DNA from 2 places in the Marinobacter sp. LQ44 genome. Region 2 is predicted to be linked to the other one. Evidence: riboswitches for the same ligand, from Rfam matches in the RefSeq annotation. Region 2 holds a riboswitch; the other holds the start of a gene.
The links. Region 2 has a riboswitch for manganese ahead of ASQ50_RS13340 (manganese efflux pump MntP family protein). Riboswitches for the same ligand answer to the same signal wherever they lie in the genome.
Positions count from the first base shown of each region.

Region 1: another riboswitch for manganese. It lies ahead of ASQ50_RS10250 (TMEM165/GDT1 family protein); the one in region 2 lies ahead of ASQ50_RS13340 (manganese efflux pump MntP family protein).

Region 1 covers NZ_CP014754.1:2,202,806-2,212,287, forward strand. Annotated here, with positions in the region: gene ASQ50_RS10220 (L,D-transpeptidase family protein) at 1-22, shown strand, start outside; gene ASQ50_RS10225 (Lpp/OprI family alanine-zipper lipoprotein) at 232-513, shown strand; gene ASQ50_RS10230 (slipin family protein) at 589-1,368, opposite strand; gene ASQ50_RS10235 (NfeD family protein) at 1,411-2,871, opposite strand; gene ASQ50_RS10240 (SDR family oxidoreductase) at 2,894-3,646, opposite strand; gene ASQ50_RS10245 (L,D-transpeptidase family protein) at 3,690-4,730, opposite strand; gene ASQ50_RS10250 (TMEM165/GDT1 family protein) at 4,791-5,360, opposite strand; yybP-ykoY riboswitch at 5,446-5,550, opposite strand; gene ASQ50_RS10255 (DHA2 family efflux MFS transporter permease subunit) at 5,597-6,988, opposite strand; gene ASQ50_RS10260 (MarR family transcriptional regulator) at 6,992-7,417, opposite strand; gene ASQ50_RS10265 (MFS transporter) at 7,580-8,863, opposite strand; gene ASQ50_RS10270 (WYL domain-containing protein) at 9,112-9,482, shown strand, end outside.
Region 2 covers NZ_CP014754.1:2,911,882-2,921,363, forward strand. Annotated here, with positions in the region: gene ASQ50_RS13310 (ABC transporter substrate-binding protein) at 1-246, shown strand, start outside; gene ASQ50_RS13315 (branched-chain amino acid ABC transporter permease) at 351-1,238, shown strand; gene ASQ50_RS13320 (branched-chain amino acid ABC transporter permease) at 1,241-2,236, shown strand; gene ASQ50_RS13325 (DcaP family trimeric outer membrane transporter) at 2,651-3,799, shown strand; gene ASQ50_RS13330 (lipid-transfer protein) at 4,337-5,521, shown strand; gene ASQ50_RS20585 (hypothetical protein) at 5,695-6,330, shown strand; gene ASQ50_RS13335 (YnfA family protein) at 7,077-7,409, shown strand; gene ASQ50_RS13340 (manganese efflux pump MntP family protein) at 7,707-8,264, opposite strand; yybP-ykoY riboswitch at 8,273-8,441, opposite strand; gene ASQ50_RS20835 (SH3 domain-containing protein) at 9,370-9,482, opposite strand, start outside.

The DNA of each region.
Region 1 (9,482 bases), 710 kb from region 2:
CCCCATTCGGATTCTTCCCTGAGCGCAGAACCCATCCCGTTCATGACGGAAGTATTAAGTTGTTGTCATAGCCTAAGAAAATTTACGTATCCTTAGTTAACATTTTGTCTCTGAGTGTTTTACACTGTTTGACGACTCCGGTAGTCAACGCCTATCGGGCTTAGCTGACAGGAAGTCGTCTTAATGACTTCTGGATCACAGGAAATAAAACGACCAATAAGGGGATTTACCATGCGTAAACTGACGATCGCCGGGTTTGCAATGGCCGCTGCTCTGACTGCAGGTTGTGCCACTACCGAGCAGGCTGCCATCGACGAAGCCAATGCAACTGCAAGCTCCGCCGAGCAAACTGCTAACAACGCTCTGAATACTGCTAACAGCGCTGCCAGCGCCGCTCGCACTGCTCAGCAGACTGCTGAAGAAGCCCTGGCTGCTGCCCGTGCCGCTCAGAAGTCCGCTGACGAAGCGAACGAGCGCGCCAAGCGCATGCTCGAGCGTGCCAGCCAGAAGTAAGGCTGCCGTTTAGCAAAAAAGGCCGGTTCAACCGGCCTTTTTTGTGCGCGCTTGAAAGCCCGGGAGCTACTGCTCCTACTTGCCAGGCGCTTTATTGCCCGACTGATTATCCAAAAAGTTCTTGATCATATCCATCGGCAGCGGGAACACGATGGTGGAGGAGTTATTGTTGCTCATGTCCGCCAGTGTCTGCAGGTAACGTAACTGCATGGCTCCGGAGTTGGCCGACATGACTTCTGCAGCCTCTACCAGCTTCTTGGATGCCTGCAATTCACCCTCGGCGTGAATGATCTTGGCGCGACGCTCGCGCTCTGCCTCTGCCTGGCGGGCAATCGCACGAATCATCGACTCATTCAGGTCAACGTGTTTGATTTCCACATTGGCTACCTTGATACCCCAATCCTCGGTCTGGGAATCAATGATTTCCTGAATGTCCGAATTGAGCTTATCCCGTTCAGACAACATTTCGTCCAAATCGTGTTTGCCGAGCACAGAGCGCAAGGTTGTTTGTGCCAACTGACTGGTCGCAGCGCCATAGTCCTCCACCCGGATAATCGCCTTCTCGGGATCAACCACGCGGAAGTACAACACCGCATTCACTCTGACCGTCACGTTGTCCTTGGAAATCACATCCTGGCTTGGGACATCCAGGGTGATCACCCGCAGATCCACCCGGACAATCTGCTGAATACCGGGGATAACGATAATCAGGCCGGGGCCTTTGACGCCCTGAAAGCGGCCCAGGAAAAACACCACACCGCGCTCGTATTCCGGCAGGATCTTGATGGCGGAACCGAGAATCAGAAGCAGCACCACAGTCGGTGCGATATAGGGAATAATGTCACCCAGGTTCATACGGCCTCCTTGATTTGCCGTTGGTTAGTACGAGTTGCTCGTTCAATGACCTTGATCAGAATCGGGCCTGGCTTCAACCAGAAGGGTCAGCCCCTCCATACCATTTACCTGCACCTGCGTGCCCTTGGTGATCTGATGCGGGCAACGGGCATTCCAGCGCTCCCCGCTGACTCGGACATGGCCCTTATAGCCCTCGTAAGAGGACTCAAAGTCATCCAGTGCCACGCCCTTTTCTTCTGCCATATGTTCACTGCCACTGACCGGTGTGCGGCGTCGCAAACCGATGAAGCGGGTAACCGTCCAGAGAATAAATCCTCCCGCCACAACCGCCGTGCCGCCGACGGTGGGTAACGAAATATCCGTGTGGCTGCCATCCATCAGAATCACCGATCCCGTGACAAAGGCGACTATGCCACCGACACCGAGAATGCCGAAACTGGGCATGAAGGCTTCCCCCACGATGAACGCCAGCCCCAACAGAATCAAGGCAAGGCCGGCGTAATTTACCGACAACACCTGAAAGGCGAACAACGCGAGTATCAAACAGATAGCACCGATCACCCCGGGGAACACGGCGCCGGGATTCGACAGCTCAAAAATGATGCCGTAGAAACCGATGATCATCAGAAAATAGGCAACGTTTGGATCGGTGATCACCGACAGCAAGCGGGTGCGCCAGTCCGGCTCTGAGCGGACCAGTTCCAGGTCCGCTGTAACCAGCTCCCGCTCACCTGTGGCCATCTGAACGGTGCGACCGTCAATGGCCTCCAGCAATTCCCGGAGATTGGGCGCTACCACATCGATGACATTCATCTCCAGCGCCTCGGTTGCGCCCAGGTTAACCGCTTCGCGGACCGCCTCTTCCGCCCAGTCGGCATTCCGACCATGGCGCTCGGCCAAGCCACGAATGTAGCTGACGGCATCCTCCAGAACCTTACGTTCCATGGCCGTGTCGCCCCGGCGTTTCTGTGGTTCGGCAGCCGAGTCGTCGGCACTGGTCTCTGAGGCTTCGTCATCCCCGGCGGGCTGCTCAGGTTCCTGCTCTGGCGAGCCTGGCAAGCCACCCATCTGTACCGGTGTTGCCGAACCCAGGTTAGTCGCAGGGGCCATAGCGGCAATGTGGCTGCCGTAAAGGATAAAGGTGCCGGCACTGGCGGCGCGGGCGCCCTGAGGGGAGACATAGGTTGCCACCGGCACTTCGGAGGCCAAGATGGTTTTGATGATTTCCCGCATGGAATCCATCAGGCCACCCGGCGTATCCATTTCCAGAATGACCAGGCCAGCATTCTCCTGCTCGGCCCGCCTGATGCCCCGGGTGACATAATCCATGGTCGCCGGGCCGATTGCACCCTCAACCGTCAAGACCAGTGCGGTTCTCGGCGTGTCCTGCTGGGCAATCGCCTGCCAGGAAGCCCCGATCAGCCCCAGCAGCCCTCCCACGAAAAAAATCAGGGACCAGAAGGGCAAGCGAAGGTTCTGACGTTGCATCGGGTTTGGCTTCATGACGATCTCCCAGGCAGAGTGATCAGAATATTCGGGCCAGCACGGACTCCGGCAGTCGCCTCAGTATGAAACCTATGGGCGTCCAGGGCCAACCTGGCACAAAACGTTCGGCCTTGCCGGACTCAATGGCGCGAACCATGGCCCGACATCCGGTCTTCGCGTCCACAATGAAAGGCGTGTTCTTGACCTTTTCGTTGATCTCAGTCCGGATATACCCTGGGTAGAGTGTGGTCACGCGAATGGGAGACCGCCGCTTTTTCAGTTCGACACGCAAACCCTCGCAAAGTGCCGCCAATCCGGCCTTGGTCGCCGCATAGGTGGTGACGTTGCCAGGCATCCCCCGAACAGCCGTTACCGAAGATACGGCAACCAGGTGACCATGGTTCTGTGCCCGGAAAATCTCCATGGCGGCTTCGATCTGGGCCAGGGCGGCGACAAAATTGGTTTCGGCCGTCTGACTGTTTGCATCAAAACGCCCGGTTCCCAGGGGCTGCCCTTTACCAATACCGGCATTGACGATGACTCTGTCGAGCTGACCAAACTCCTCCCGGAACGACTGAAAAACCTCGGCCACTTGTGCGTGATCATTCACATCCAGGGCCCGCACACTGATCTTCACCCCCGGATGGGCACCCTCCAGCTCGGTCCGGAGCTGATCCAGCCGCTCGGTACGACGGGCACACAGGGCAAGATAATCGCCCCTGGCAGCAAACTCCCGGGCCATGCCTTCACCCAGTCCGGAACTGGCCCCGGTAATCAGTATAGTACGACTCATGAACACTCCTGCCGTTTGGTTATTATTGGTTGTGGCGCCGGGGTCAAAAGTACAGCTTTTGCTCCGGCTCTGCTGGCTCTTCCGGATTGCTTTCCGTCTGCCCCTTGTCAGAGGCCACCCGGGTCAGTCGCTCACCAACCATGGTGGGAATGCCATCGGCCTGATCCACCACCAGTTCGATGGACCGGCGCTGAACTTCCACGTCCGGATGTTGCTGGCGGAAGGCTTCCAGTTTTTCCAGTGTCACGCGCCACAGCTGTTCGCGGTCCTCAGGCGAGTAGTCCTCATGGGGCCGGTGCACTTCAAGCCACACCTCGCCGCCAGACAAGCCAAGCTTGACGGGTTCGCGGATAATCTGGACAGACGTGCCCTTCTGAACCTGATAGACAAACCGGGAAATGTCTTCGTTGTACATTCGGAAACAGCCGGCACTGACCGGCAGGCCGATACCGAAACGCTTGTTCGTTCCGTGGATCAGATAGCCTTTCTCGCTCAGCATCAGGGCATGAGTGCCCAGCGGATTATCCGGGCCGGGCGGGATCATACGCGGCAGATACTCTCCACGGGCTTCATAGGATGCCCGGATACTGGCCGGCGGATACCACGCAGGCGATTCCAGTGGCATGGTTACCTTGGCGTCGGTCAGCGGTGACGGATTCTCTTCGCGCCCGATGCCCACCGGATACACCTGAACGCCACCGTCGGTGAAATAATAGAGCCGGTACTCAGCCAGGTTGATCACGATGCCTTCACGGCGGGCATCGGGCAGCACGTACATGCGCGGCAAGGTAATGGTCGTGCCGTCGCCTGGTAACCAGGGGTCAACACCCGGATTGGCCTTGACCAGCTCCAGATAACCCAGAGCCTCATCATGACCGATGGCAGCAAAGGTATCTTCGTAGCGGGTCGTGAAAACCTGCAACTCCCCCGCCAGATCGCCATTAAGAGCAAACGTTGGTACCCGGGGCGAACGATCGTTTTCCACCGTTGCAGTGTCTGACGGCTTTTGGCTTTGCGCGGCATTGACGGCAGACACCAGGGACATCAGGCACACCAGCAGGGCGGCACATCTTTTCAACCACATATCAACCAGTTCCCATAAACATTCATTCCGGACCTCTGCTCTGAAAGACACGGTTCAGTGTCAGGAGTTCACCAGGGTGGTCCAGACCGTTACCACCGCCAGCACTACAAACAATACGCTGGCACTGATCCTGGCGGTAGCCAGCGGCATGCGCACCATGAGCCAGCGCCCGGCCAGGATCACCGGAATATTGGCCAGCAGCATACCCACCGTCGTGCCGATGATAACCCATAACGTTTCCGTATACCTTGCCGCCAGGACCACCGTAGCCACCTGGGTTTTATCGCCGATCTCCGCCAGGAAGAACATTACCGTAGTGGCCCAGAAGGCGCCCATGCCGAGAAACCGAGATTCGGCACTGTCATCTTTATCCGGTATCAGCAACCACAGGGCGATGGCGACAAAACTCACCGCGAGAATCCAGGGCAGCCACTGGGACGGAATCCAGCTGGCCACCCACGCCCCCAGCCACGCCGAGAGCGCGTGATTGAGCACCGTTGCGACCAGAATACCAAGAATGATGGGGGTACGCTGTGCGTATCGGGCAACCAGGAAAAGAGACAGGAGCTGGGTCTTGTCGCCAATTTCAGCGATAGCGACGGCAAGGGTTGAAGCGAGAAACGCATCCATTCGAAGAGACCTCAGGGCGGAAATCGTCAGACATGAGACAGCTCACCTTCCGCCCATTGGAGGTGATCTGCCTCAGGTCTTGCCAATTCCATGATCAATCATAGAACACGGTAGCCATGGAGAATGAGCTCCAAGTATGTTGACTACCGTTCGCTGCTGTTACCCAGAAGCGAAGGCTACTCCCCCGAAGTTGGGCACATGCTAATGAATCCCGCCAGAAATGGCAACTGGCCACCTTATACCCGCATTTTCCAGACCGGTACGGCCGCCAGCGCAACGAACACCGCCACCAGCCACCAGGCCGCCTCGAACGCGGCAGCGGTAGGCACACTGCCCTGATGTTCACCGAACTCGATGGTCAGTGCCACCACATTTACCCCCAGGGCACCCCCCAGTTGACGGGCGAAATTGATGGTGCTGGACCCGGCGCCCAGTTGTTCCTTGGGCAATGGATTCAGCGCTCCGGTAGACAGGGCCGGCAACATAAAGCCGATGCCAATCCGGCCCAGCACCGCCCAGAGCGCCAGCCAGCCAAACCCGGCGTACTGGCCGGTCAGAGCAAACAGCACAGCAGACAGGGCGAACACCGCGATTCCAAACAGCACCAGGCTGCGGGCGCTGCGCTTGTCTGCCAGCCGGCCCGACAGCGGAAAAACAATACCCAGCACCACCCCGGCGGGCAGCATCAGCAGACCCGCCTCCGTCGCCGAGAAGCCCAGCGTGGTCTGCACAAACAGGGGAATCAGGTAGGTTGAGCCAAACAGCGCCAGCCCAAGCGCCATGGCGCCCAGCGTGGCGAACAGAAACACCGGTTGGCGCAAAAGTAGCAGGTTAACCAGGGGATGCTTCGCCGTGCGTTCCCGAAAGACAAAAGCGAACAAAAGGCCAAGGGCCAACGCCCATTGCATCACGATTCGCAGTTCCTGGCCTGGCCAGGCCTGCATTCGGGTCAGGGTATCCAGGGTCAGGGCGATGGTTGCCCCAAGCAACAACAAACCGGGCAGGTCAAAGGGATAAGGCGCAGGGCGGGAGCGGGGCAGCGGCAGGAACCGCCAGGCCATCCAGACACCCAGAAGGGTGACCGGTGCCGGTGCAAACATCACGTAACGCCAGTTGAACTGATCCACCAGAAACCCGCCCAGAACAGGCCCCAACGCCGGCGCCAGAATCACCCCCATGCCATAAATGCCCATGGCCTGACCACGCCTGTCTGCCGGAAAAATCCGGAACACCAGGTACATGCCCATGGGTTGCATCAACCCGGCCATGGCGCCCTGGCCTATCCTGGCGGCAATCAGCTGTTCGGGAGATTCGGCAAAGCCGCCGACAAGGGAGATGACGGTGAACACCGCCATGGCAACACCCAGGGTCAGGCGCACACCAAAACGGTCCAGCAGCCAGGCGGACGCCAGCATGGTGGTGGTCATGGCGGCGATGAATCCGGTGGCCAGCCAGTGCACCTGGCCCTGGCGAATGCCGAACTCCATCATGATGTCATGGAGCGCTACATTCACCACCGTGGCGCTGAGCACCGTGGCCATGGTGCCAAGCACAACCGTAGCAACGGCCAGCCAGCGCCAGCGTTCGCCGTAACGGGCGGTCAGGCCCTCGACAGAATTATCGCTCAAGCGTTACTTCTGCTTCTCGGCGTTATCCATAATTTTGTGGAACACCTTGAGCGCACATTCGATTTCCTTGTCAGTCACGCCCTCAAGCATCTCTTCACGCAACACAGCGGCCCGCTCAGACAACTCATCCATGAACTCGGCACCGGCCTTGGTCAGATGCAACCGGCGGGCGCGCCGATCGTTCGGACAGGGGCGCCGCTCAATCAACTCCTGCTGTTCCAGGCTATCGAGCAACCTGACCAGAGTCGGATTTTCAATCGCCATCAGACTGGCCAGTTCGCGCTGGGTAAGGCCCTCGCCGCCCTGCTGCAGATACACCATGGTGCTCCAGCGAGCCTGCGTAACGCCAAGGTCTTTCAATCGCTCATCCAGCATCTTGCGCCAGCGGCGGGTAACCCGGGCAACGGCAAACGGGAATTGATCTCTCATGGTTAAACACTCCTGATGGTGATCCGGCATGGGACTAGCAAACGCCACCCCGAAAACCGAGAAAACACTTACCTTATTGGAAATTCACCAATAGTAAGCTAACCATTGAAATAAAAACAGATATGGGGGTGAAAATATAATTGGGGAAAACCGAGAGTTGCGTCAGCCAGCCTGGCGCAACTCCTCCTGCATCTGCTCCACTTCAGGCGACTCGTGGAACTCGGTATTCCGGGGGTCCAGCTCAGAAAGCACCGGAGAGGCCTCCGGCATGGCGGGCACGAAGTGCTCCTGCTTCTCTACCGGCACATCGTCGGTGTGGCTGATCCGGTAACTGGTAACCACCGCCAGCAGCACCAGGAAGCCGGCATTGCCATAGAACAGGCCGGAGGGCCCCATGATATTGATTAACTCCGCCATGGTGATCGGCCCGATCACGCTGCCGATGCCGTAGCTCAGTAACAGCGTGGCACTGGCGGCGACAATCCGGTTGCTGTCCATGCGGTCGTTGGTAATGGCTACTGCAATCGGATAGAGCGTGGCCGACAGGCCAGTGAACAGCCCTACCAACAAGGTGAGTAACGGCAAGCTGGCAGCCCCGAACACGCCAACGCCGACGGCTGAGGCGGCCGCCATCATCGCCACCCAGAACATCACCCGGCGCCGATCAAAGCGGTCGCACACCCGGCCCAGCGGCCAGGCCAGCAACATAGCCGCAACAATGGCACTGGCCATAAACGTGGACGTTCTCGCGACGTCCAGACCAACCAACGTGGCATAGACCGGCCCCAGTGCGTAGAAGCCGCCAATCATGACACCGCTGATCAGCGCGCCGGCGACACCGGAAAACGATTCACGCCCGAGTTTGAAGATGGACATCCGTTGCACCTGCTCAATCGCCGGTGCTTCCATTCGGGTAAGAGCCAGAGGAATCAAGGCCAGAGTCAGCAGAATGGCCGCCAGCGAAAACGGCAGGAAACTGCCCGGGTCACCCACGTTCACAATCAACTGGCCGCCGGCGGCCGACAGGTAGAAAACAATCTGGTAAACGGCAAAGAGCGCACCCCGGTTGGCATTGGTGGCGCGGCTGGAAAACCAGCTTTCAATCACCACCAACACACCGGCGATGGTGAAGCCGGACAGAACCCTAAGGACCGCCCAGAAGATCATCGACACCGCCATCGGATACATCAGCGACACCACCGCAGCCATGGCGGCGAATGCGGCAAAGGCACGAATGTGGCCAACCCGGCCAATGATCTTGTGGACATACAGGGTGCCGAGGACAAAACCGACGGAATAACACACCAGCACCCAGCCAATGACATTAGGGGAGACTTCTTCGATACTCAGACGAATACCCAGAAGCGTCATCAGAAACGCATTGCCGCTGACCAGCAAGACAATGCTCAGGATCAGTGCCGAAAGGGAGGTGACCATTCGGGTCATGAGGAGCTCCGGGTAACGAGTTACATCTGGGTGACAGTAAAGAAAAGATAGCAACGTTATCAGTTGTCTGCTGGCCGGTATTTAACCAGCCATCGGCAGGCGACTCCACTAAGCAGTTGCCGAGACCCTGAACCCAACAGTGGCGCGGCATTTGACAATGTTTTACATTAATGGGCCGTAACAGAACCCGATAGCCGGAGCGGGTAACATAAACGTCAAGCTACTTATCGGACCGTGAGCGCCTGGTTATGAAGAAAACGGACTGGCCCATTCGCTGGGATTTACTGCTTCGCTATCGACTGATTGAGATCATCGCGTTGTGGGAAGGACGCCTGACCACCAACCACATCTGCCACAGTTTCGGCATTGGTCGCCAGCAGGCATCGAAGGATATCAACACCTACTTGCGGGAACTGGCTCCCGGCAACCTGGTTTACGACCGGCACCTGAAAGGCTATGTGCCGGCAGCCGATTTCAAACCGGTAGTAACCCGCGGCCAGGTTGGTGAGTATCAAGACCTGCTTGCACGGCAACAGAGCCTGAGCGACACGTTTTCTGATCTGGAACTTGGCCTGCCGGGTAATGCGGTCATCCCCGAGCCCTCCCGGCGCATCGCGCC
Region 2 (9,482 bases):
TCCGACGACTCACAGATCGTTCGCACTCAGATGATTAATACCCCCATCAACGACATGTTCGCAACTAACGGAAGGATTCGTCAGGACGGTCGTATGGTCTATGATATGTATTTGGCTCAGGTTAAGACCCCGGAGGAATCCCAAGGGGAATGGGATCTATATAAGATTGTCCGCACAATCCCTGCCGAGGAAGCGTTCCGTCCCCTTTCAAATAGTGTTTGTCCTCTAGTCACCGACAACAGGTAATTTTTCGACATGGGCTCTTGAATATTGAGTTTGAAGAGCCCTTGCCGGTCGGTTCGAATAACTTTTGACTATACATTTTTATTAGCTGATTTGGAGTCCGTTGCATGTCAATGGTGTTCGGCGTTCCTCTTGCTGTGCTGTCCGGCCAGCTCGTGATCGGGATTATTAACGGTGCCTTTTACGCCCTGTTAAGCCTCGGCCTTGCGGTTATCTTCGGTCTGTTGAAAATCATCAACTTCGCCCATGGCGCAATGTATATGCTCGGTGCCCTGGTCACCGTGGTTCTGTTTGACCTGCTGAGCGTCAATTACTGGGTAGCTCTGTTTGTGGCCCCAGTCCTGGTTGGCGCTTTCGGCTTGTTGATTGAATACTTCCTGCTCCGGCGCATTGCTGGTCAGGATCACATCTACAGCCTGCTGCTCACCTTCGGGGCGGCCCTGATCATCCAGGGCGTCCTCACCAACATCTACGGAGTGTCCGGGTTGCGCTATTCCATGCCGGATATGTTCAAAGGGGGCATCAACTTGGGTTTCATGTTCCTGCCGTACTACCGGGCCTGGGTGATCGTGGTGGCCCTGCTGGTGTGTTTCGGCACCTGGTTCATCATCGAGAAAACCAAGCTGGGTTCCTACTTGAGGGCGGGCACAGAAGACTCGCAGCTGATGCAGGGCTTCGGCATTAACGTACCCTTGCTGGTGAGCCTGACCTACGGATTCGGCGTCATGCTGGCGGCATTCGCCGGTGTGCTGGCGGCACCCATTTATTCGATAACTCCGGTGATGGGGTCCAACATTCTCATCGTGGTCTTTGCGGTGGTGGTGATCGGGGGCATGGGCTCCATTGGCGGGGCCATTATCACGGGCATCCTGATGGGCGTGATCGAAGGCCTCACCAAAACCTTTTACCCGCCGGCGTCCTCGGCCGTTATCTTCCTGGTGATGGTGGTGGTGCTGATGATCCGACCCACTGGCCTGTTCGGTAAGGAGGCATAATCATGAACCAGCCTGTTAATCCTGCCGATATCCACAAAGCCATTGTCGAGCAGCAAAAGATCCAGGACCGCAAGAAATTGATGGTGAACGGCGTTCTGCTGCTGTTGCTGCTGGCCGCGCCCTTCGTGATGTACCCGGTCTTCCTGATGAAGATCCTGTGTTTTGCCTTGTTTGCGGTGGCCTTTAACCTGCTGTTCGGGTTTACCGGTTTGCTGTCCTTCGGCCATGCCGCCTTCCTGGCCACCGGAGGCTACACCACGGGCTACCTGCTCAGTAATTTCTCCGGCCTGACCACGGAGATGGGGATTATTGCCGGTACCGCCATGGCCACCCTGTTGGGGCTGGCCTTTGCGTTACTGTCGATCCGCCGGCAAGGCATATACTTTGCCATGGTGACCCTGGCGTTGGCACAGCTGGTGTTTTTCTTCTTTGTGCAGTCGGAATTCACCGGCGGCGAAGACGGCATGCACGGCATCCCCCGGGGCGAGCTGTTTGGTCTGATTAACCTCGAAGACAACCTCAACATGTACTACTTCGTGCTGGTGGTGTTTATCGCCTGTTACCTGCTGGTGCAGCGCATTGTCGGCAGTCCGTACGGGCAGATCCTGAAAGCCATCAAGCAGAACGAACCTCGGGCGGTCTCGCTGGGTTACAACGTGGATCGCTACAAGATCCTGGCCTTTGTGATCTCCGCCGCGCTGGCGGGTCTGGCCGGCTCCATGAAATCCGTGGTGTTCCAGCTGGCGTCACTGAACGATGCCCATTGGCATATGTCGGGCGAAGTTATTCTGATGACACTGGTTGGAGGTATGGGCACGCTGCTCGGACCGGTGGTGGGCGCCACCTTTGTGGTGAACATAGAGTATCTGTTGTCGCAGGGCCCGCTACGTGACTGGGTAGACCCCATCCTGGGTGGCACCTTTGTGCTAACCGTTCTGGCGTTCCGCAGCGGTATTGTGGGTGAAATCCAAAAATTCATAAAAAAGAACTTGGGGTGATTTAAACAGGATGTGGCTGGTTTTATTTTGGCGAATTGAGCTACTAGTCATTCTAAATAACGAAATTTATAGCTTACTGCAAAAATCCATAAAGACAGTATTTCTATAAGTAAAAGCTACGTGACTAAAAGACATTATCTCAGTTCTACTGATATTCTGAAGTTGAAATTAAATTCGTGGGTATTCGATTTATTCCGGCAGTGGGCATTAATTTTTGGTGCCCTGAAAAATTAGTGTACGGATCTAGATTTTCTAAATGTTAGACATATACGTTGAAACCGAATATATGCATCAAGCCGCCCCCCCCCCTTTGAGAGGGGAGCCCATCAGAGGGGTGCATTACGATTGCTTGAGCATCACAAATTAAGTTTGAGATGCAAGTAGGTTTCAATAATTTCAAAAAGGAAATAATTAATGCACTATAACAAAACCAATATCTATAAACTAAGCGCCCTTGCAGCAATTACTATGTTTTCTACATGTTCGGTATCTGCCTTTGAACTAGATGTGGCTGATATGAAGGCTAGCATTTATGGATATGCGAAGCTCGACATGATTTATGACGTTGACGGGTATATTGGACCTACTGTTACCCACCGTCTAATTTCCCTCGACAGTCAGGAGGGAGCGGAGGGGCATGCTAATCTTCACGCCTTTGAAAGTCGATTAGGGTTTAAGACTTCCACTCCCGTCGCCGGAAGCACGCTCAACACAACTATCGAGGGCGATTTTTACGGAGGTGGAGGCGGTCAGTTCCGACTGCGACATGCATATGGTGAATGGAATGGAGTTCTTGCAGGGCAAACATGGACGAATTTTGGAGGTTTCCTGGGTTTTACGCCGGTTGTTGATTTCACTGCTCAGTTTGGACAGGGGAACATTACACGCCAAGCACAGTTGCGATATACGAGCGGTGGATTATCCATAGCATTGGAGGACCCCGGAAACATCGGAAGCAATGTTGATATGACTAATAGCCCCAGTACTGATGATGAGTTAAAGAATGGATATCCCGATTTAACTCTTCGGTATGGAGATCGTTATGGCGCTATTAGTTATGGCGTCTCCACGGTTTTAAGAGAGATCGCATATTACAATTCGGCTAGTAATAGCGATGAAAGTATTCTGGGCTGGGGAGTAAATTTTGAGGCTGCTTCAAAGGTGACGGATAGATTTACCCTTAGGGGCGCATTTACTCATGGTGATGGGTTGGGGGGCTATCTTTACGGGTCACCTAGTGGTTCCGGATTTATTGACGCTAGCGGCTCTGTAGAGGGAATTAAGGGTGTTGGCGGCACTGTTGGAATGACGATTTCGGTTGGTACCGGAAACGTGAATGTTGCCTATGGAATTGCAACGGTGGACTTGGATGATGCAGTTGGCCAGGGTGCAATGTCTTCGCTAGCGACCGACAGAGCGGAAAGCATCTACCTAAATTATATTTGGTCACCTGCTAAGCGTATCAACTATGGCGTTGAGGCCGGTTATCACAGTCGTAGAACACAAAGTGGCGAGGAGGGTGATGCAGTTCGTCTACAAGGAATGGTGAAGTATGTTTTCTGACGTGCCGTATATGAAAATGTTTGGATAGAATAAAGTCTTATCCCGAATATAAAGAGGCATTTTGCCCTCGTTGGTATCTTGCCAACGGGGGATTTTACTTGGTGGAGTGTAGAGTTTAGCAAATCTATTAGAAAGTCAAAGTATTCATTTTAATATTTTAATAATATATTGTGCTAGTGTTTGTGATAATAATAAATAAGTAAAAGTGTAAATTCACGATAAGAATAAAATTCTCTCAATAACAATTAAGTTTGAAATTGGCAAGATCGAATATATTGACTTAATTAAATTTACCTTGCAAAACGTGCCCGCCCCCCCTTTTTGAGGGGGGATGATTTGGAAATAGGAAACTAATATCCGTTTGTGGCGTAAAGAATGGTTTGATATCGGTGCCTTTGGTGAGTCAGACGTCTTCGATAGAGTTAATACAATTTACCGGCTTTCGCATTGGTTGAGTGCGGAAAGTGTAGCTAGCTAATAACTAAGGGTCGGTATTTTTATAAGTTTGAAATATTTATTTTGATAGGAGGCTTTCAAATGGCGGCGTTCATCGCTGGTACAAGTCTTGTGCCGTTTGCGAAACCGGGCTTGTCTGAAATGTATGACAGAATGGGCTCCGATGCACTTTTTCTGGCATTAAACGACGCCGGACTCTCACTCAAGCATCTAGATCAGGCTTATGTTGGGTATGTCTACGGCGACAGCACTTCAGGGCAACGAGCCGTTTACCGTGTTGGAATGACCGGAATTCCCATTATCAATGTAAATAACAACTGTGCGAGTGGATCAACCGCCCTGTTTTTAGCGCGACAGGCTGTAGAAAGCGGTGTTGCCGACTGTGTCTTAGCTTTAGGCTTTGAACAGATGAAACCTGGCGCACTTGAGCAAGTCTTTAGCGATCGACCCTCTCCTTTAGAAAAATTTGAAATGATTGCTGATGAAGCCTTTTTCGATAAGCGTGATTTGCCGGTAACTTTAAAGTTGTTTGGCGGGGCAGGGAAGGCTCATATGGATCTTTACGGAACAAAGCTCGAAACGTTCGCTCGAATTCGCGCAAAAGCCAGTGATCATGCTTTCAACAATCCTCAGGCGCTTTTTCGAAAAAAAGTTTCTACAGAAGAAGTGCTTTATGCTCAATCAATTTGGCCAGGCGTAATGACGAAAATGATGGCATGTCCGCCAACCTGTGGAGCTTCAGCTGCTGTCGTGGTTTCGGAAAGATTTGCGTTGAAGCATGGGTTAGATGCAACTGTTCGAATCAGGTCGCAGGCGATGGTTTCCGATTTGCAAGATACCTTCGAAGGTCCAGACATGATTAAGTTGGTTGGAGCCGGCCTAACGGAGTTGGCGGCCGAAAAAGTATATGAGCAAGCTGGAGTGGCACCTGAAGATATTGACGTAATTGAGTTGCACGATTGCTTTGCTCAAAACGAACTTATCACCTATGAGGCTCTTGGTCTTTGTTCTCCAGGAGAGGGTGAGCGTTTAGTTGAAGATGGTGATAATACATACGGTGGAAAGTTCGTTACAAATCCTTCCGGTGGTCTTCTTTCAAAAGGACATCCTTTGGGCGCAACTGGGCTCGCTCAGTGTTTTGAGTTGACTCAACAATTGCGCGGGAACGCTGGAGCTCGTCAGGTCGACAATGCCCGATTTGGATTACAGCATAACTTAGGGCTTGGTAGCGCAGCTGTAGTTACATTATATGAACGAACGAGATAAGGCTTTCAGAAATCCTATAATATTTTTGGTAGAAGCTGAATTAACAAAACTAATAAAGGAGTTAAAGCAATGATTAACATAAAATACATACAAAAAAAATTAAGTCTGGGACTGCCAAAAAGTTGGCATTAAGGTTAGTACTGTTGGGTGGTTTTTGTAGCGGTGCAGCGCCCGTGTCATCTCAAGAGATTGAGCGTGTGCGGTGGCAAGTTCCTACTGGCGCACCCACTACAGTTCCCGGTCTTGATGCAATAGTTCATGCTTCAAAATGGCTCAGCGAAATTTCGAATGGCCACGTTACCTTGAGAACCTATGAGCCGGGTGAACTCATACCGGGATTTGAGGTAAGCAGTGCTGTTGAAAAAGGAACGTATCCAGCAGGGTTCACTTATACAGCATATGATCAGGGTTCTATGCCTGAAGCTTCACTTTTCTCATATATCCCTTTTTATTTGGGTCCAATAGACTATATCGCCTGGCATTATAGCGGCGGCGGTGAAGAACTGCTAGTTGATGCTTATAGTAAGAGAAATATACACCCAATTCTTTGTGGTGTTACCGGACCTCAATTGGGTGGGTGGTTTACATCACCTGTCAGTTCTATCGAGGATCTTAAGGACCTGAACTTCAGAATTGCAGGCTTTGGCGCAGATGTTCTTTCTGAACTTGGAGTAAATGTATCTTCAATTTCTGCAGCGGAGACTTATCAGGCGTTGGGAGTTTCAGCGAACCTGTCTGGGCTACATACTATGGTTGGATGCGAAGGGAGGGCGAAAATCATTGAAGTGAAATGCGGAGGACCAGTGTGAGGGATGCTGCGTTCAAAGGCTGCCCGACGGGTTAGGGATGTGCATCGAGGCGCTGCGGGGACACATTGGCTTGGTAAGGGAGCAGAGAGATACTGTGGCGGCCGATTGCCAGAGTGCTAGTACCCGGACGGATCGGTTGATACAGACCGGCAGCCAGGCCTATCCTCTATGCCGGCACGACAGAGATGTGCAGGCAGGAAGGCATACTATAGTCTGAACTGTTTGATGAAGCATGATGGGCAGTTGTTGTTCTCTTATACGGGCCAGGTTTACCAAGGGTGCTGTCATAAGGGCCAGATCATTGCATAAGCCTGACCTTCGCTGGTTCTTGGATTGCCTTAAGAATCGCTACTGGAACCTCGTTGCATAACCATCTATCAACTAACCTGTGGCTGTTGGCGAACGCTCCTACGCTGTCGCTCCGGCACGCCGCAAAGCCAAGGCGTTATTCCAAAATCTGAATGTCCGCTTTGCGACCATGAATGCCTTCTCCTTCGCGGAATACCGGCGACGACGCAATCCGGTTATAACTTCGACTTCCTCCACCTTGGACACGCTTTTGCACTAGGTCTATGCCTAGGCCTTTGCTTCTACCAAGGTGTCCGGTTTAAATGGGGGCTACTACAGTAATGGTGGTTGTCCTTCGGTACTATGGCGTGGGGCTTTAAATATCGTATGTTGTCGGACGCATCTACGCTGGCGCTGGCACGCCGCAAAGTCAGGGTACTGCCAAGAGGTCAATTTCATTGCCTGAGTTGAAAACGGTTGGTCTTTTTCTCGTCACCGCTTTGGCAGAGATCGTGGGTTGTTATTTGCCTTATCTCTGGCTTCGAGAAGGTAAAACCATCTGGCTCCTGGTGCCAGGTGCGTTGAGCCTCGCGGTATTTGCGTGGCTGCTTTCACTGCACCCCACCGCTGCTGGCAGGGTCTATGCTGCGTATGGCGGTGTGTATATTTTTATGGCAATTGTGTGGCTTTGGGTGGTCGATGGGATTCGACCAACAGTTTGGGATTTAGTTGGTTCAGCTGTTGCTTTGGTGGGAATGGCGATCATCATGTTTGCGCCTCGCGCCACATAACCAACTGTTGTAGTTCGTTCCGGGCCGTCGGTCCTACACCCGAACGCCCATTTCGCTGCGGTACATGGGCGCCACTATACTAGTGCTTATCGTCCTACCCGAATGTTCGCTTTGCAACCGTCCCCTATTCCATGCAAACCAAACAAAAGCGAATGTTGGCACTGCGACGCAGTGCTGACAGTATGACGAGCGTTGGACGCATTTCTTCTGGTGAATGCCGGAATCATCAACCCACTGCGTCGGGTCTGTGGTTGGATTTCAACGGAGACAATACTCCTATCACCCCCATGGGGGATATTACAGATGGCCAGATAAGATCCACACACCTACAGCGATTAACGTAACGCCGCCAAAAATTTCTGCTCGATGTCCTAATACAGCTCCGACAGCGCGCCCCAGCATGATGCCAAGGGTCACCATGAGAGTGGTTGCTAAGCCAATCAAAGCTGCGGCCACCCAGATGTTCACGTTGATGAGTGCCAAGCCTACACCAACTGCCAAGGCATCAATGCTTGTCCCGAAGGCTGTAAGGCAGGTGCGGAGCAATGACTGCTTTAATGGCTTTTCTACCTCATCTTCTTCCGGCTTAATGCCCTCAGAAATCATATGCAGGCCAAGAATCATCAGAAGGGAAAACGCAATCCAATGATCCCAGGCTTCCACATAACCTGAGGCAGACTTACCGATCAGCCAGCCGACCAACGGGGTTAAGGCTTCAATCGAACCGAAGATGAGTCCGATTTTGAAAGCTTCGGTTAACCGGGGATGCTTAAGGCTTGCACCTTTACCAATCGCCGCAGCAAAGGCATCGGTGGACATCGCAAAGGCAAGCAAGAGAAGGGCAAAAGGGCTCATCAAACGGGCTCCGGTCGGGCATATTGAGTCCACGATATAACCACACGCCCGACCTTGGGCATGGATATATCGATGGTCTCGCCAACCGAGAGGTGTTCGCACCATGGCATGTGGCCAAGTATGTTGATACGAACTCTTCCGAGCATCGGAAGCAGGCTACTCCCCAACAAAACGGTAATTTAGCAAGCTTCTATAGCCAATACAAACTTGCCTCTGATTAGCATTGATTCGGCAGTTCCTCTGGCATTGATTCATGATTGGTACTGCACTGGTTTAACTCAACGGTTACATGAACCAGAGATTTAGGCTGGGCTTGAATACGATTCCTGTACGCTGTGGGTGACTCAATACGGTGTGAAACCAAAGATACTATGCAGCGTGTATGTTTGAACCAATCGTCCACACATGCAGGTCAGAGACTTTTGCTTCGTCGTCTTCGACAGTTTGTTTTATAGCTTCCTCCAAGTCCTGAAGTTGCTCGTCGAGAAAGACTTTGGTACGCCATCGGCTAGCCATGCCATTGAGCCATATACGATTCCTGCGAGGATTTCCCAGACCATCATTGCCAGTGATTCAATCGTTCGTGATGCACAGAAAATTTCCTGAGAAAAAACGGATAGACGGTTTTGTCGCTATGAACGAATTCATATCCCCGGGGGGGGGGGGATAGGGAGCTGCTACGCCAGCCCGCTGGCAGCTGCACGTGAGGTGTCAGTTGCCTGACCGTCCGCCGGTTGAACTGGCGCCAGTACCTGATTCCATCCGCGACATGGTCTTTGGCAAGTACATTGTTCGCTATTCTGTACATGTGAGTGCCATCATCATTCTAAGGGTATGGCACGAGCTGGAAGGTGAACGATAGCATTTTAAGCAGCCGCTGTTGTCGGACAGTTTTCCACCGCTGCGCGGTTCCAAAACTGCCGCAAAGCTTCGCGTTATCGCACCATCTGAACGTTCGCTTTGCGACCGTCCCGCATCCCAGGCAATAACTTAAACAAAAGCAGATATTCGACGCAGCATACTAACTTCGGAAGGCCTAGTTGATTTACGGTTTGCGCAGCGCAAGGAGCAGGATGATCATTCAGCCCGCCCTGCATCTGGAAGGTCAGTGTCCTTGTATCTTGCTTCTATGGACGAAACCTTCTTTATCACCCATTCGAACTCGGATCCACTGGTCGGACTCTTCAATGACTTCCAAGAATTGACCAGAAGCATCAG